One region of the Nocardioides sp. NPDC057577 genome, then DNA from elsewhere that is predicted to be linked to it. Evidence: riboswitches for the same ligand, from Rfam matches in the RefSeq annotation. Region 1 holds a riboswitch; the other holds the start of a gene.

Region 1 (3,199 bases):
GGTAGTCCTTCACGAAGGCGTCGTTCATCAGCGAGTCCATCGTGTCGCTGTAGTGCAGCGCGGTCCGCACGCCGGATGCCGCGCCGCCCAGCGCGGACAGCACGTCGCCCTCGGTGAGGAACCCCGGGCCGTAGAGCCGGATGCGCTTGGCCAGACCCGACTCGCGGTACTGCGTCACGAACGCCTCCGCCTCCTTCCCGGCATAGGCGGCGAAGATCGCGTCCGCGCCCGACTCCTTCACCTTGTCGAAGAGACCCGACCACTCCTCGGTCACCCCCGCCGGGGTGTAGCTCTGACCCGCCACGGTGCTGCCGGACGCCTCGAGGGCGATCATGAAGCTGTCGGAGAACTCATGACCGGTCGCGTCGTCGGAGCCGATGACGTACGCCGAGCCCCGGTCGGTCCCCTGGGCGACCGCCTTCCCGAGCGCGCTGCCCAGGTCCGTGTTGGTCGAGGACGTACGCCACAGGTAGTCGGACCCGTCGGCGAACCCGTCGGCACCGGCGCCGGTCACGATCAGCGGCGTCTCGCTGTTGATCGCCACGTCCTTGGCCGCCAGCGCCGTCTCCGAGCTCACCACCCCGACGACCGCCTGGACCTCGTCGTCCTGGATCAGCCTGGTCACCGCGGCGACGCCGATCTCGGTCCGGTCGCCCTCGTCGGCCTCGACGACGTCGATCAGCCGGCCGCCCAGCTTCCCGCCGTGCTGGTCGAGGTAGAGGTCGAAGCCCCGGGACATGTCGGTGCCGATCGACTTGTGGACGCCGGAGGTCGGCACCACCAGACCGATCGAGACCTTCGACTCCGAGGTCGTGGCGCAGGCCGTCAGGCTGAGTGCGAGCGCCGAGATGGGCGCGAGAACGAGCAGCTGCCGATGAACCGAGCCTGTCACGGGGGACTCCATCTGTGGGGTGGCGCCGGGAGGTTCCGAGTAGGCGAACCCTGGCACAACCGGCGGCCGGAGGGCGAGCAATTCGGTGCCGTGTCCGCAAGTGGGTAGTCTCGCCCTGCCAGTCGTACTCCATGCCTGATGGGGTCAGGGAACCCGGTGAAAGTCCGGGACTGACGCGCAGCGGTGAGGATGACGGGCGGGGCACGCACTCCTTCCGAGGAGGGCAGTCACTGGAGCCTGGCTCCGGGAAGGCGCTCCGCTCCGATCGATTCCGAGTCCGAAGACCTGCTGGCTCTGGCGGCATCCGCCGCCAGGTCACCACGTGCCCCGCGCAAGGGCACATGACGCAGAGCAGGTGTCCTGATGTCGCGAGTCCGAACCGACCGGTGCCCCGGAGTCGGTCGTCCGTGGGCGGCCGAGGACGGCCTGCTGGTGCGGCTGCGGCTGATCGGCGGGTCCGTCTCCTCCGCCGCGCTGCTCTCGCTGATCTCCGTGGCGGAGACCTACGGCGACGGACGGATCCATCTCACCGGCCGCGCCAACCTGCAGGTGCGCGGCCTGCCCTCCGTCGACGGCGCGCTCCCGGGTGAGGTGCTCACCGCGCTGAAGGCGACCGGTCTGGTGCCGGCGCAGACCCATGAGCTCGTACGCAACGTGATGGTCTCCCCGCAGACCGGGCTCGCCGGGGGACGGGCCGACCTGCGCGGCGTCGCGGCGTCGCTGGACAGGCTGCTGTGCGCCTCGCCCCGTCTGGCCGCGCTGCCGGGGCGGTTCCTCTTCGTGCTCGACGACGGCCGCGGCGACCTGGTCTCACGGGAGTGCGACCTGGGCGTGGTGGCGCTCTCCGCGGCTGAGGGTCAGCTCCGGGTCGGTGACTCGTGGGGGCCGGTCGTGCCGCTCGCCGAGGCCGCCTACCGGTTGGTCTCGCTCGCTGCCCGCTTCCTGGACGTACGCGGCGAGGGGCCGTCCGCGCCCTGGCATGTCGCCGAGCTCGACGCACCGATGGTCGAGCCGGTCGCAGCCGACGCCCGGGTGCCGGCGCCGGCCACGGAGCTCGGGTTCGGTGAGGTGCCCGGCGGCGAGCACGTCGGCTTTGCCGAGGGGACCCTGGACCGGGCGGCGGTCACGGCGCTGGCCGAGCGGGCGCCGGCTCTCGTGGTGACGCCGTGGCGCGGCGTACTCGTGCCCTCGCCGCAGGTCCGTCCGACCCGGCGCTACGACTACATCGACCAGGGTCCGGCGATCTACGTCGACTCCTTCGCGACCATCCGGCGCGAGGCCGACCTCTCCGCGGTCCCGGCCGACGCCGAGCGGCTCGCGGTGCGGATGATCCACGGCAGCGGGCAGGTCGACCTCGCCGCCGACCTGGTCATCCACCCCGGCCTGGTGAAGGCCGCGCGGAGTGCCCTGGAGGCCGGGGCGCCGATCCTGTGCGACGCGACGATGGTCGCGACCGGGGTCACGCGCAGCCGGCTCCCGCGTGCCAACGAGGTGCTCTGCATGCTCGGTGACGACCGGGTCCCGGAGCTGGCCCGGATGTGGGGGACGACCCGCACCGCCGCCGCGCTGTCCCTGTGGGAGCCCTACCTCGAGGGTGCGGTGGTCGCCATCGGCAACGCCCCGACGGCGCTCTTCCATCTGCTCGAGATGATCCTCGACGGCGGCCCGCGGCCGGCCGCGATCGTCGGCTGTCCGGTCGGCTTCATCGGCGCGGCCGAGTCCAAGGAGGCGCTCGCCTCGTTCGCCGCCGATCACGGGATCGACATCCCCTTCGTCACCGTCCGGGGTCGTCGTGGCGGCTCCGCGATGACCTCCTCCGCCCTCAACGCACTCGCCCAGGAGCAGGAATGAGCACTCCGATCCGTGGGAGCTTCACCGTCGTCGGGATCGGCCCGGGCGACCCCGAGCTGATCACCCTCAAGGCCGCCCGGCTGATCGGCGCGGCACCTGTGGTCGCCTACCACGCCGGGGTGCGCAAGCAGTCGCACGCCCGCCGGATCGCGTCCTCGCTGATCCCGGCGGAGGCGATCGAGGAGGAGCTGCGCTACCCGGTCACCACCGGGACCACCTCGCACCCGGGCGGCTATGTCGGGGCGATGGCCGAGTTCTACGAGTCCTGCGCGGTCCGACTCTCCGCTCACCTCGACGCCGGCCGCGACGTCGTCCTGCTCGCCGAGGGCGACCCGCTCTTCTACGGCTCCTCGATGTATCTCCACGACCGGTTCAAGGAGGTCTACGAGACCTCCGTCGTGCCGGGCGTGCCCGCCTTCGCAGCAGCCACCGCCGCGGTCTCCACCCCGCTGGTGC
Region 2 (3,199 bases), on a different contig from region 1:
GGCGATCTCGATCAGCTGCTGGTCGGCGATGGAGAGGCCTTCGGTCGGCCGGTCGGGCTCGATCGGGACGCCGAGCCGGGCGAAGAGCTCGACGACCTCGGTGCGCATCGCGGCGCGGTCGATCTTGCCCCAGCGGTTGGTCGGCTGGCGCCCCATGAAGATGTTCTCGGTGACGGAGAGGTCGGGGAAGAGGGTCGGCTCCTGGTAGATGACCGCGACCCCGGCCTGCTTGGCGTCGGCGGTGTTGCGGAAGTCGACCTGCTCCCCGGCGAGCAGGTAGTCGCCCGCGTCACGGCGGTAGAGCCCGGCGACGATCTTGACCAGGGTCGACTTCCCGGCTCCGTTCTCCCCCACGAGCGCGTGGATGGATCCGGCCTCGACCCGGAGGCTTCCGGACCGGAGGGCGCGTACGGGGCCGAACGACTTGGCCACGTCCCGCAGCTCCAGTGCGGCGGGTGTGTCCGGCATGGGCAGCTCCTCGAATTGAAAGGTTTCAAGCCTGGTTTACGCTAGTGATGGCAATCACATACGTCAACACTCTGAGGCCGCTAATTTGAGCGAGATCCGGACTTTGTCATCAGACCGTGTCGGCGCCGGCCTGTCTCCAGGCGGGAATCCCACCGCGTCAGACGGCGTTCAGAGCCCTATGCACGCACTCTGGGTATGGGCACATCCGCACGCGGCATCACTCAACGGACGGCTGCGCGAGGTCGGCATGAACGCCCTCGGCACAGCCGGCTGGAGCGTCGACGAGATCGACCTCTATCGAGAAGGTTTCAATCCACTTCTGGTGGAGCGCGGCGAGGCTGATGTACGCCACCACCAGGACCGGCTACGGGAGGCCGATCTGCTGGTCGTGCAGTTCCCGCTGTGGTGGTATTCGGTGCCCGCCATCCTCAAGGGCTGGATCGACCGCGTCTTCGAGTCGGGGTTCGCCTTCGACGTACCGGATCCGGAGACCGGCAAGCCGCTCAAGTACGGCAAGGGCGGCCTGGTCGGCAAGCGCGCGCTGACCGTCGTCACCGCCGGCGACCGGGCCGCGACCCTCGGTCCGCGTGGGATCAGCGGCGACATCGAGGACGTCCTGTGGCCACTGCTGCACGGCACGTTCTGGTACACCGGGATGGACCCGCTGCGACCGCACCTGATCACCGACGCCGACACCATGAACCCGCAGGTCATGGCCCGGATCGAGGCCGACCTGACCGTACGTCTCGAGGGCGTGATGACGGAGCCGCGGATCGACTACCGGCCCATGGCCGAAGAGCACTACGACCACACGATCAGGCTCCACGACTCGGTCGCACCCGGGGAGGACGGGCTGAGCGCCCATCGCGAGGGCTGAGGCCACGCGCGGGCGGAGCCGCCTGCTACGGTCTTCTGGCCAGCCGCTCGGGACGTAGTCCCGGCACGGGAACCCGGTGAGAGTCCGGGACTGACGCGCAGCGGTGTGGGTGACGGACGGGACACTGTGCCACTGGGCCCTCGGGCCTGGGAAGGCGTCTCGCGCCGGTCGATCCCGAGTCCGAAGACCTGCTGGCCCTGCAGCACACCGCTGCCGGTCAGCACGGGCGACGCGCACCAGCCCGCGACCCGCTCGAGGACCGACGTGCATCCCTCCCGCACCATCCGAACTCTCACCGCGAGCACCGTTCTGGTGCTCGGCTCCACGCTGGCCGGCTGCGCCGCCGACCAGCCCTCCGGCACACAGCAGGCGGCCGCCGGCACCGCCGGCTTCCCGATCACCCTGACCAACTGCGGCCGCGAGATTACGCTCGAGGCACCGCCGGAGCGCGTCGTCTCGCTCAACCAGGGCTCCACGGAGATCCTGCTCTCGCTCGGCCTGGCCGACCGGGTCGTCGGCTCCGCGACCTGGACCGACCCGGTGCTCGACTGGCTGGCCGCGGCCAACGAGGACGTGCCCCGGCTGGCCGAGAACGCGCCCTCCTACGAGCGCGTCCTGGAGACCGAGCCGGACTTCGTCACAGCCTCCTTCGCCAGCACTCTGGGCGAGGGCGGGGTGACCACACCCGAGAACCTGGAGAAGCTCGGCGTGGGCTCCTACCTCTCCCCCGCCGAGTGCCTCAAGGACAACGAGGGCGACGACGACGGCACCCGCCACGACGCCCTCGAGATCGAGACCATCTTCGGCGAGATCACCGACCTGGCGCGGATCTTCGGCGTCCCCGAACGGGGCGAGGAACTCGTCGCCGACCTGTCGGAGCGGCTGGAGAAGGCCCGGGCCGAGGCCCCTGCCGGCGAGGTGAGCGCGATGTACTGGTTCGCCAACTCGGAGTCGCCCTACCTGGCCGGCTGCTGCGGCGGCCCCGGGATCATCGGCCGCACCCTCGGCGTGGAGAACGTCTTCGACGACACCACCGACGAATGGCCGCAGATCAACTGGGAGACCGTCGCCGAGCGCAACCCCGACGTCATCGTCCTCGGCGACCTGACCCGCAAGAGCCAGACCGCCGAGACCGCCCGCGCGAAGATCGACTACCTGAAGACCAACCCGGTCACGTCGCAGATGGAGGCGGTGAAGAACGACCGCTTCGTGACTCTCTCCGGCGCCGAGCTCAACCCGTCGATCCGCACCGTCTACGCCGTCGAGAACGTCGCCGAGCAGCTCGCCGACCTCGGCCTATGAGACTGCGTACGCCGGGCTCCGATCAGCCGAAGCGTCACCCCGGTCGGCCGACTTGGCACGGCGATGACGTCTCGGCCGACGTACGTGACATCTCGACCGACGCACGTGACATCTCGACCGACGCGGGCGACGCCTCGGCCGACGGACGTGACGCCTCGGCGATCGGGATCACCGGCGTCCTGCTGGTCGCGCCCTTGGTGGTGCTGGCCTCGGTCGCGGGGGCGATCACCGTCGGGCCCTCCGACCTGAGCGTCGCCGACGTCTACGGCGTCGTGGCTAACCGGGTCGGCCTCGGCTCTTCCGACCTCACCCTGCTCCAGCAGAGCATCGTGTGGGACCTGCGGCTGCCACGTACGCTGCTGGCGGGGATCTGTGGAGCGGGACTGGCGATCTGCGGGGTGATCCTGCAGTCGCTGCTGCGCAACCCGCTCGCCGACCCGTTCGTGCTCGGCATCTCCTCAGGAGCCTCGACCGGCGCGGTCTCGATCGTCGTGCTGGGCGTCGGATCGGGCGCGATCGGGCTCTCCACCGGGGCGTTCGCGGGAGCGCTCG

What was found. A riboswitch is a leader RNA that binds a small molecule or an ion and turns the genes downstream of it on or off. The one in region 1 is predicted to bind cobalamin.
Region 2: linked by a shared signal. The riboswitch ahead of ACFU7D_RS15485 (ABC transporter substrate-binding protein) and the one ahead of ACFU7D_RS28655 (nitrite reductase) in region 1 are both predicted to bind cobalamin.

Annotation. Positions count from the first base shown of each region.
Region 1 covers NZ_JBHVGB010000273.1:1,284-4,482, forward strand. Annotated here, with positions in the region: gene ACFU7D_RS28650 (ABC transporter substrate-binding protein) at 1-892, opposite strand, end outside; cobalamin riboswitch at 995-1,200, shown strand; partial or broken gene ACFU7D_RS28655 (nitrite reductase) at 1,256-1,444, shown strand; gene ACFU7D_RS28660 (precorrin-8X methylmutase) at 2,075-2,743, shown strand; partial or broken gene ACFU7D_RS28665 (precorrin-2 C(20)-methyltransferase) at 2,740-3,199, shown strand, end outside.
Region 2 covers NZ_JBHVGB010000070.1:19,281-22,479, reverse strand. Annotated here, with positions in the region: gene ACFU7D_RS15495 (sugar ABC transporter ATP-binding protein) at 1-468, opposite strand, end outside; gene ACFU7D_RS15490 (NAD(P)H-dependent oxidoreductase) at 647-1,345, shown strand; cobalamin riboswitch at 1,369-1,556, shown strand; gene ACFU7D_RS15485 (ABC transporter substrate-binding protein) at 1,610-2,647, shown strand; gene ACFU7D_RS15480 (FecCD family ABC transporter permease) at 2,644-3,199, shown strand, end outside.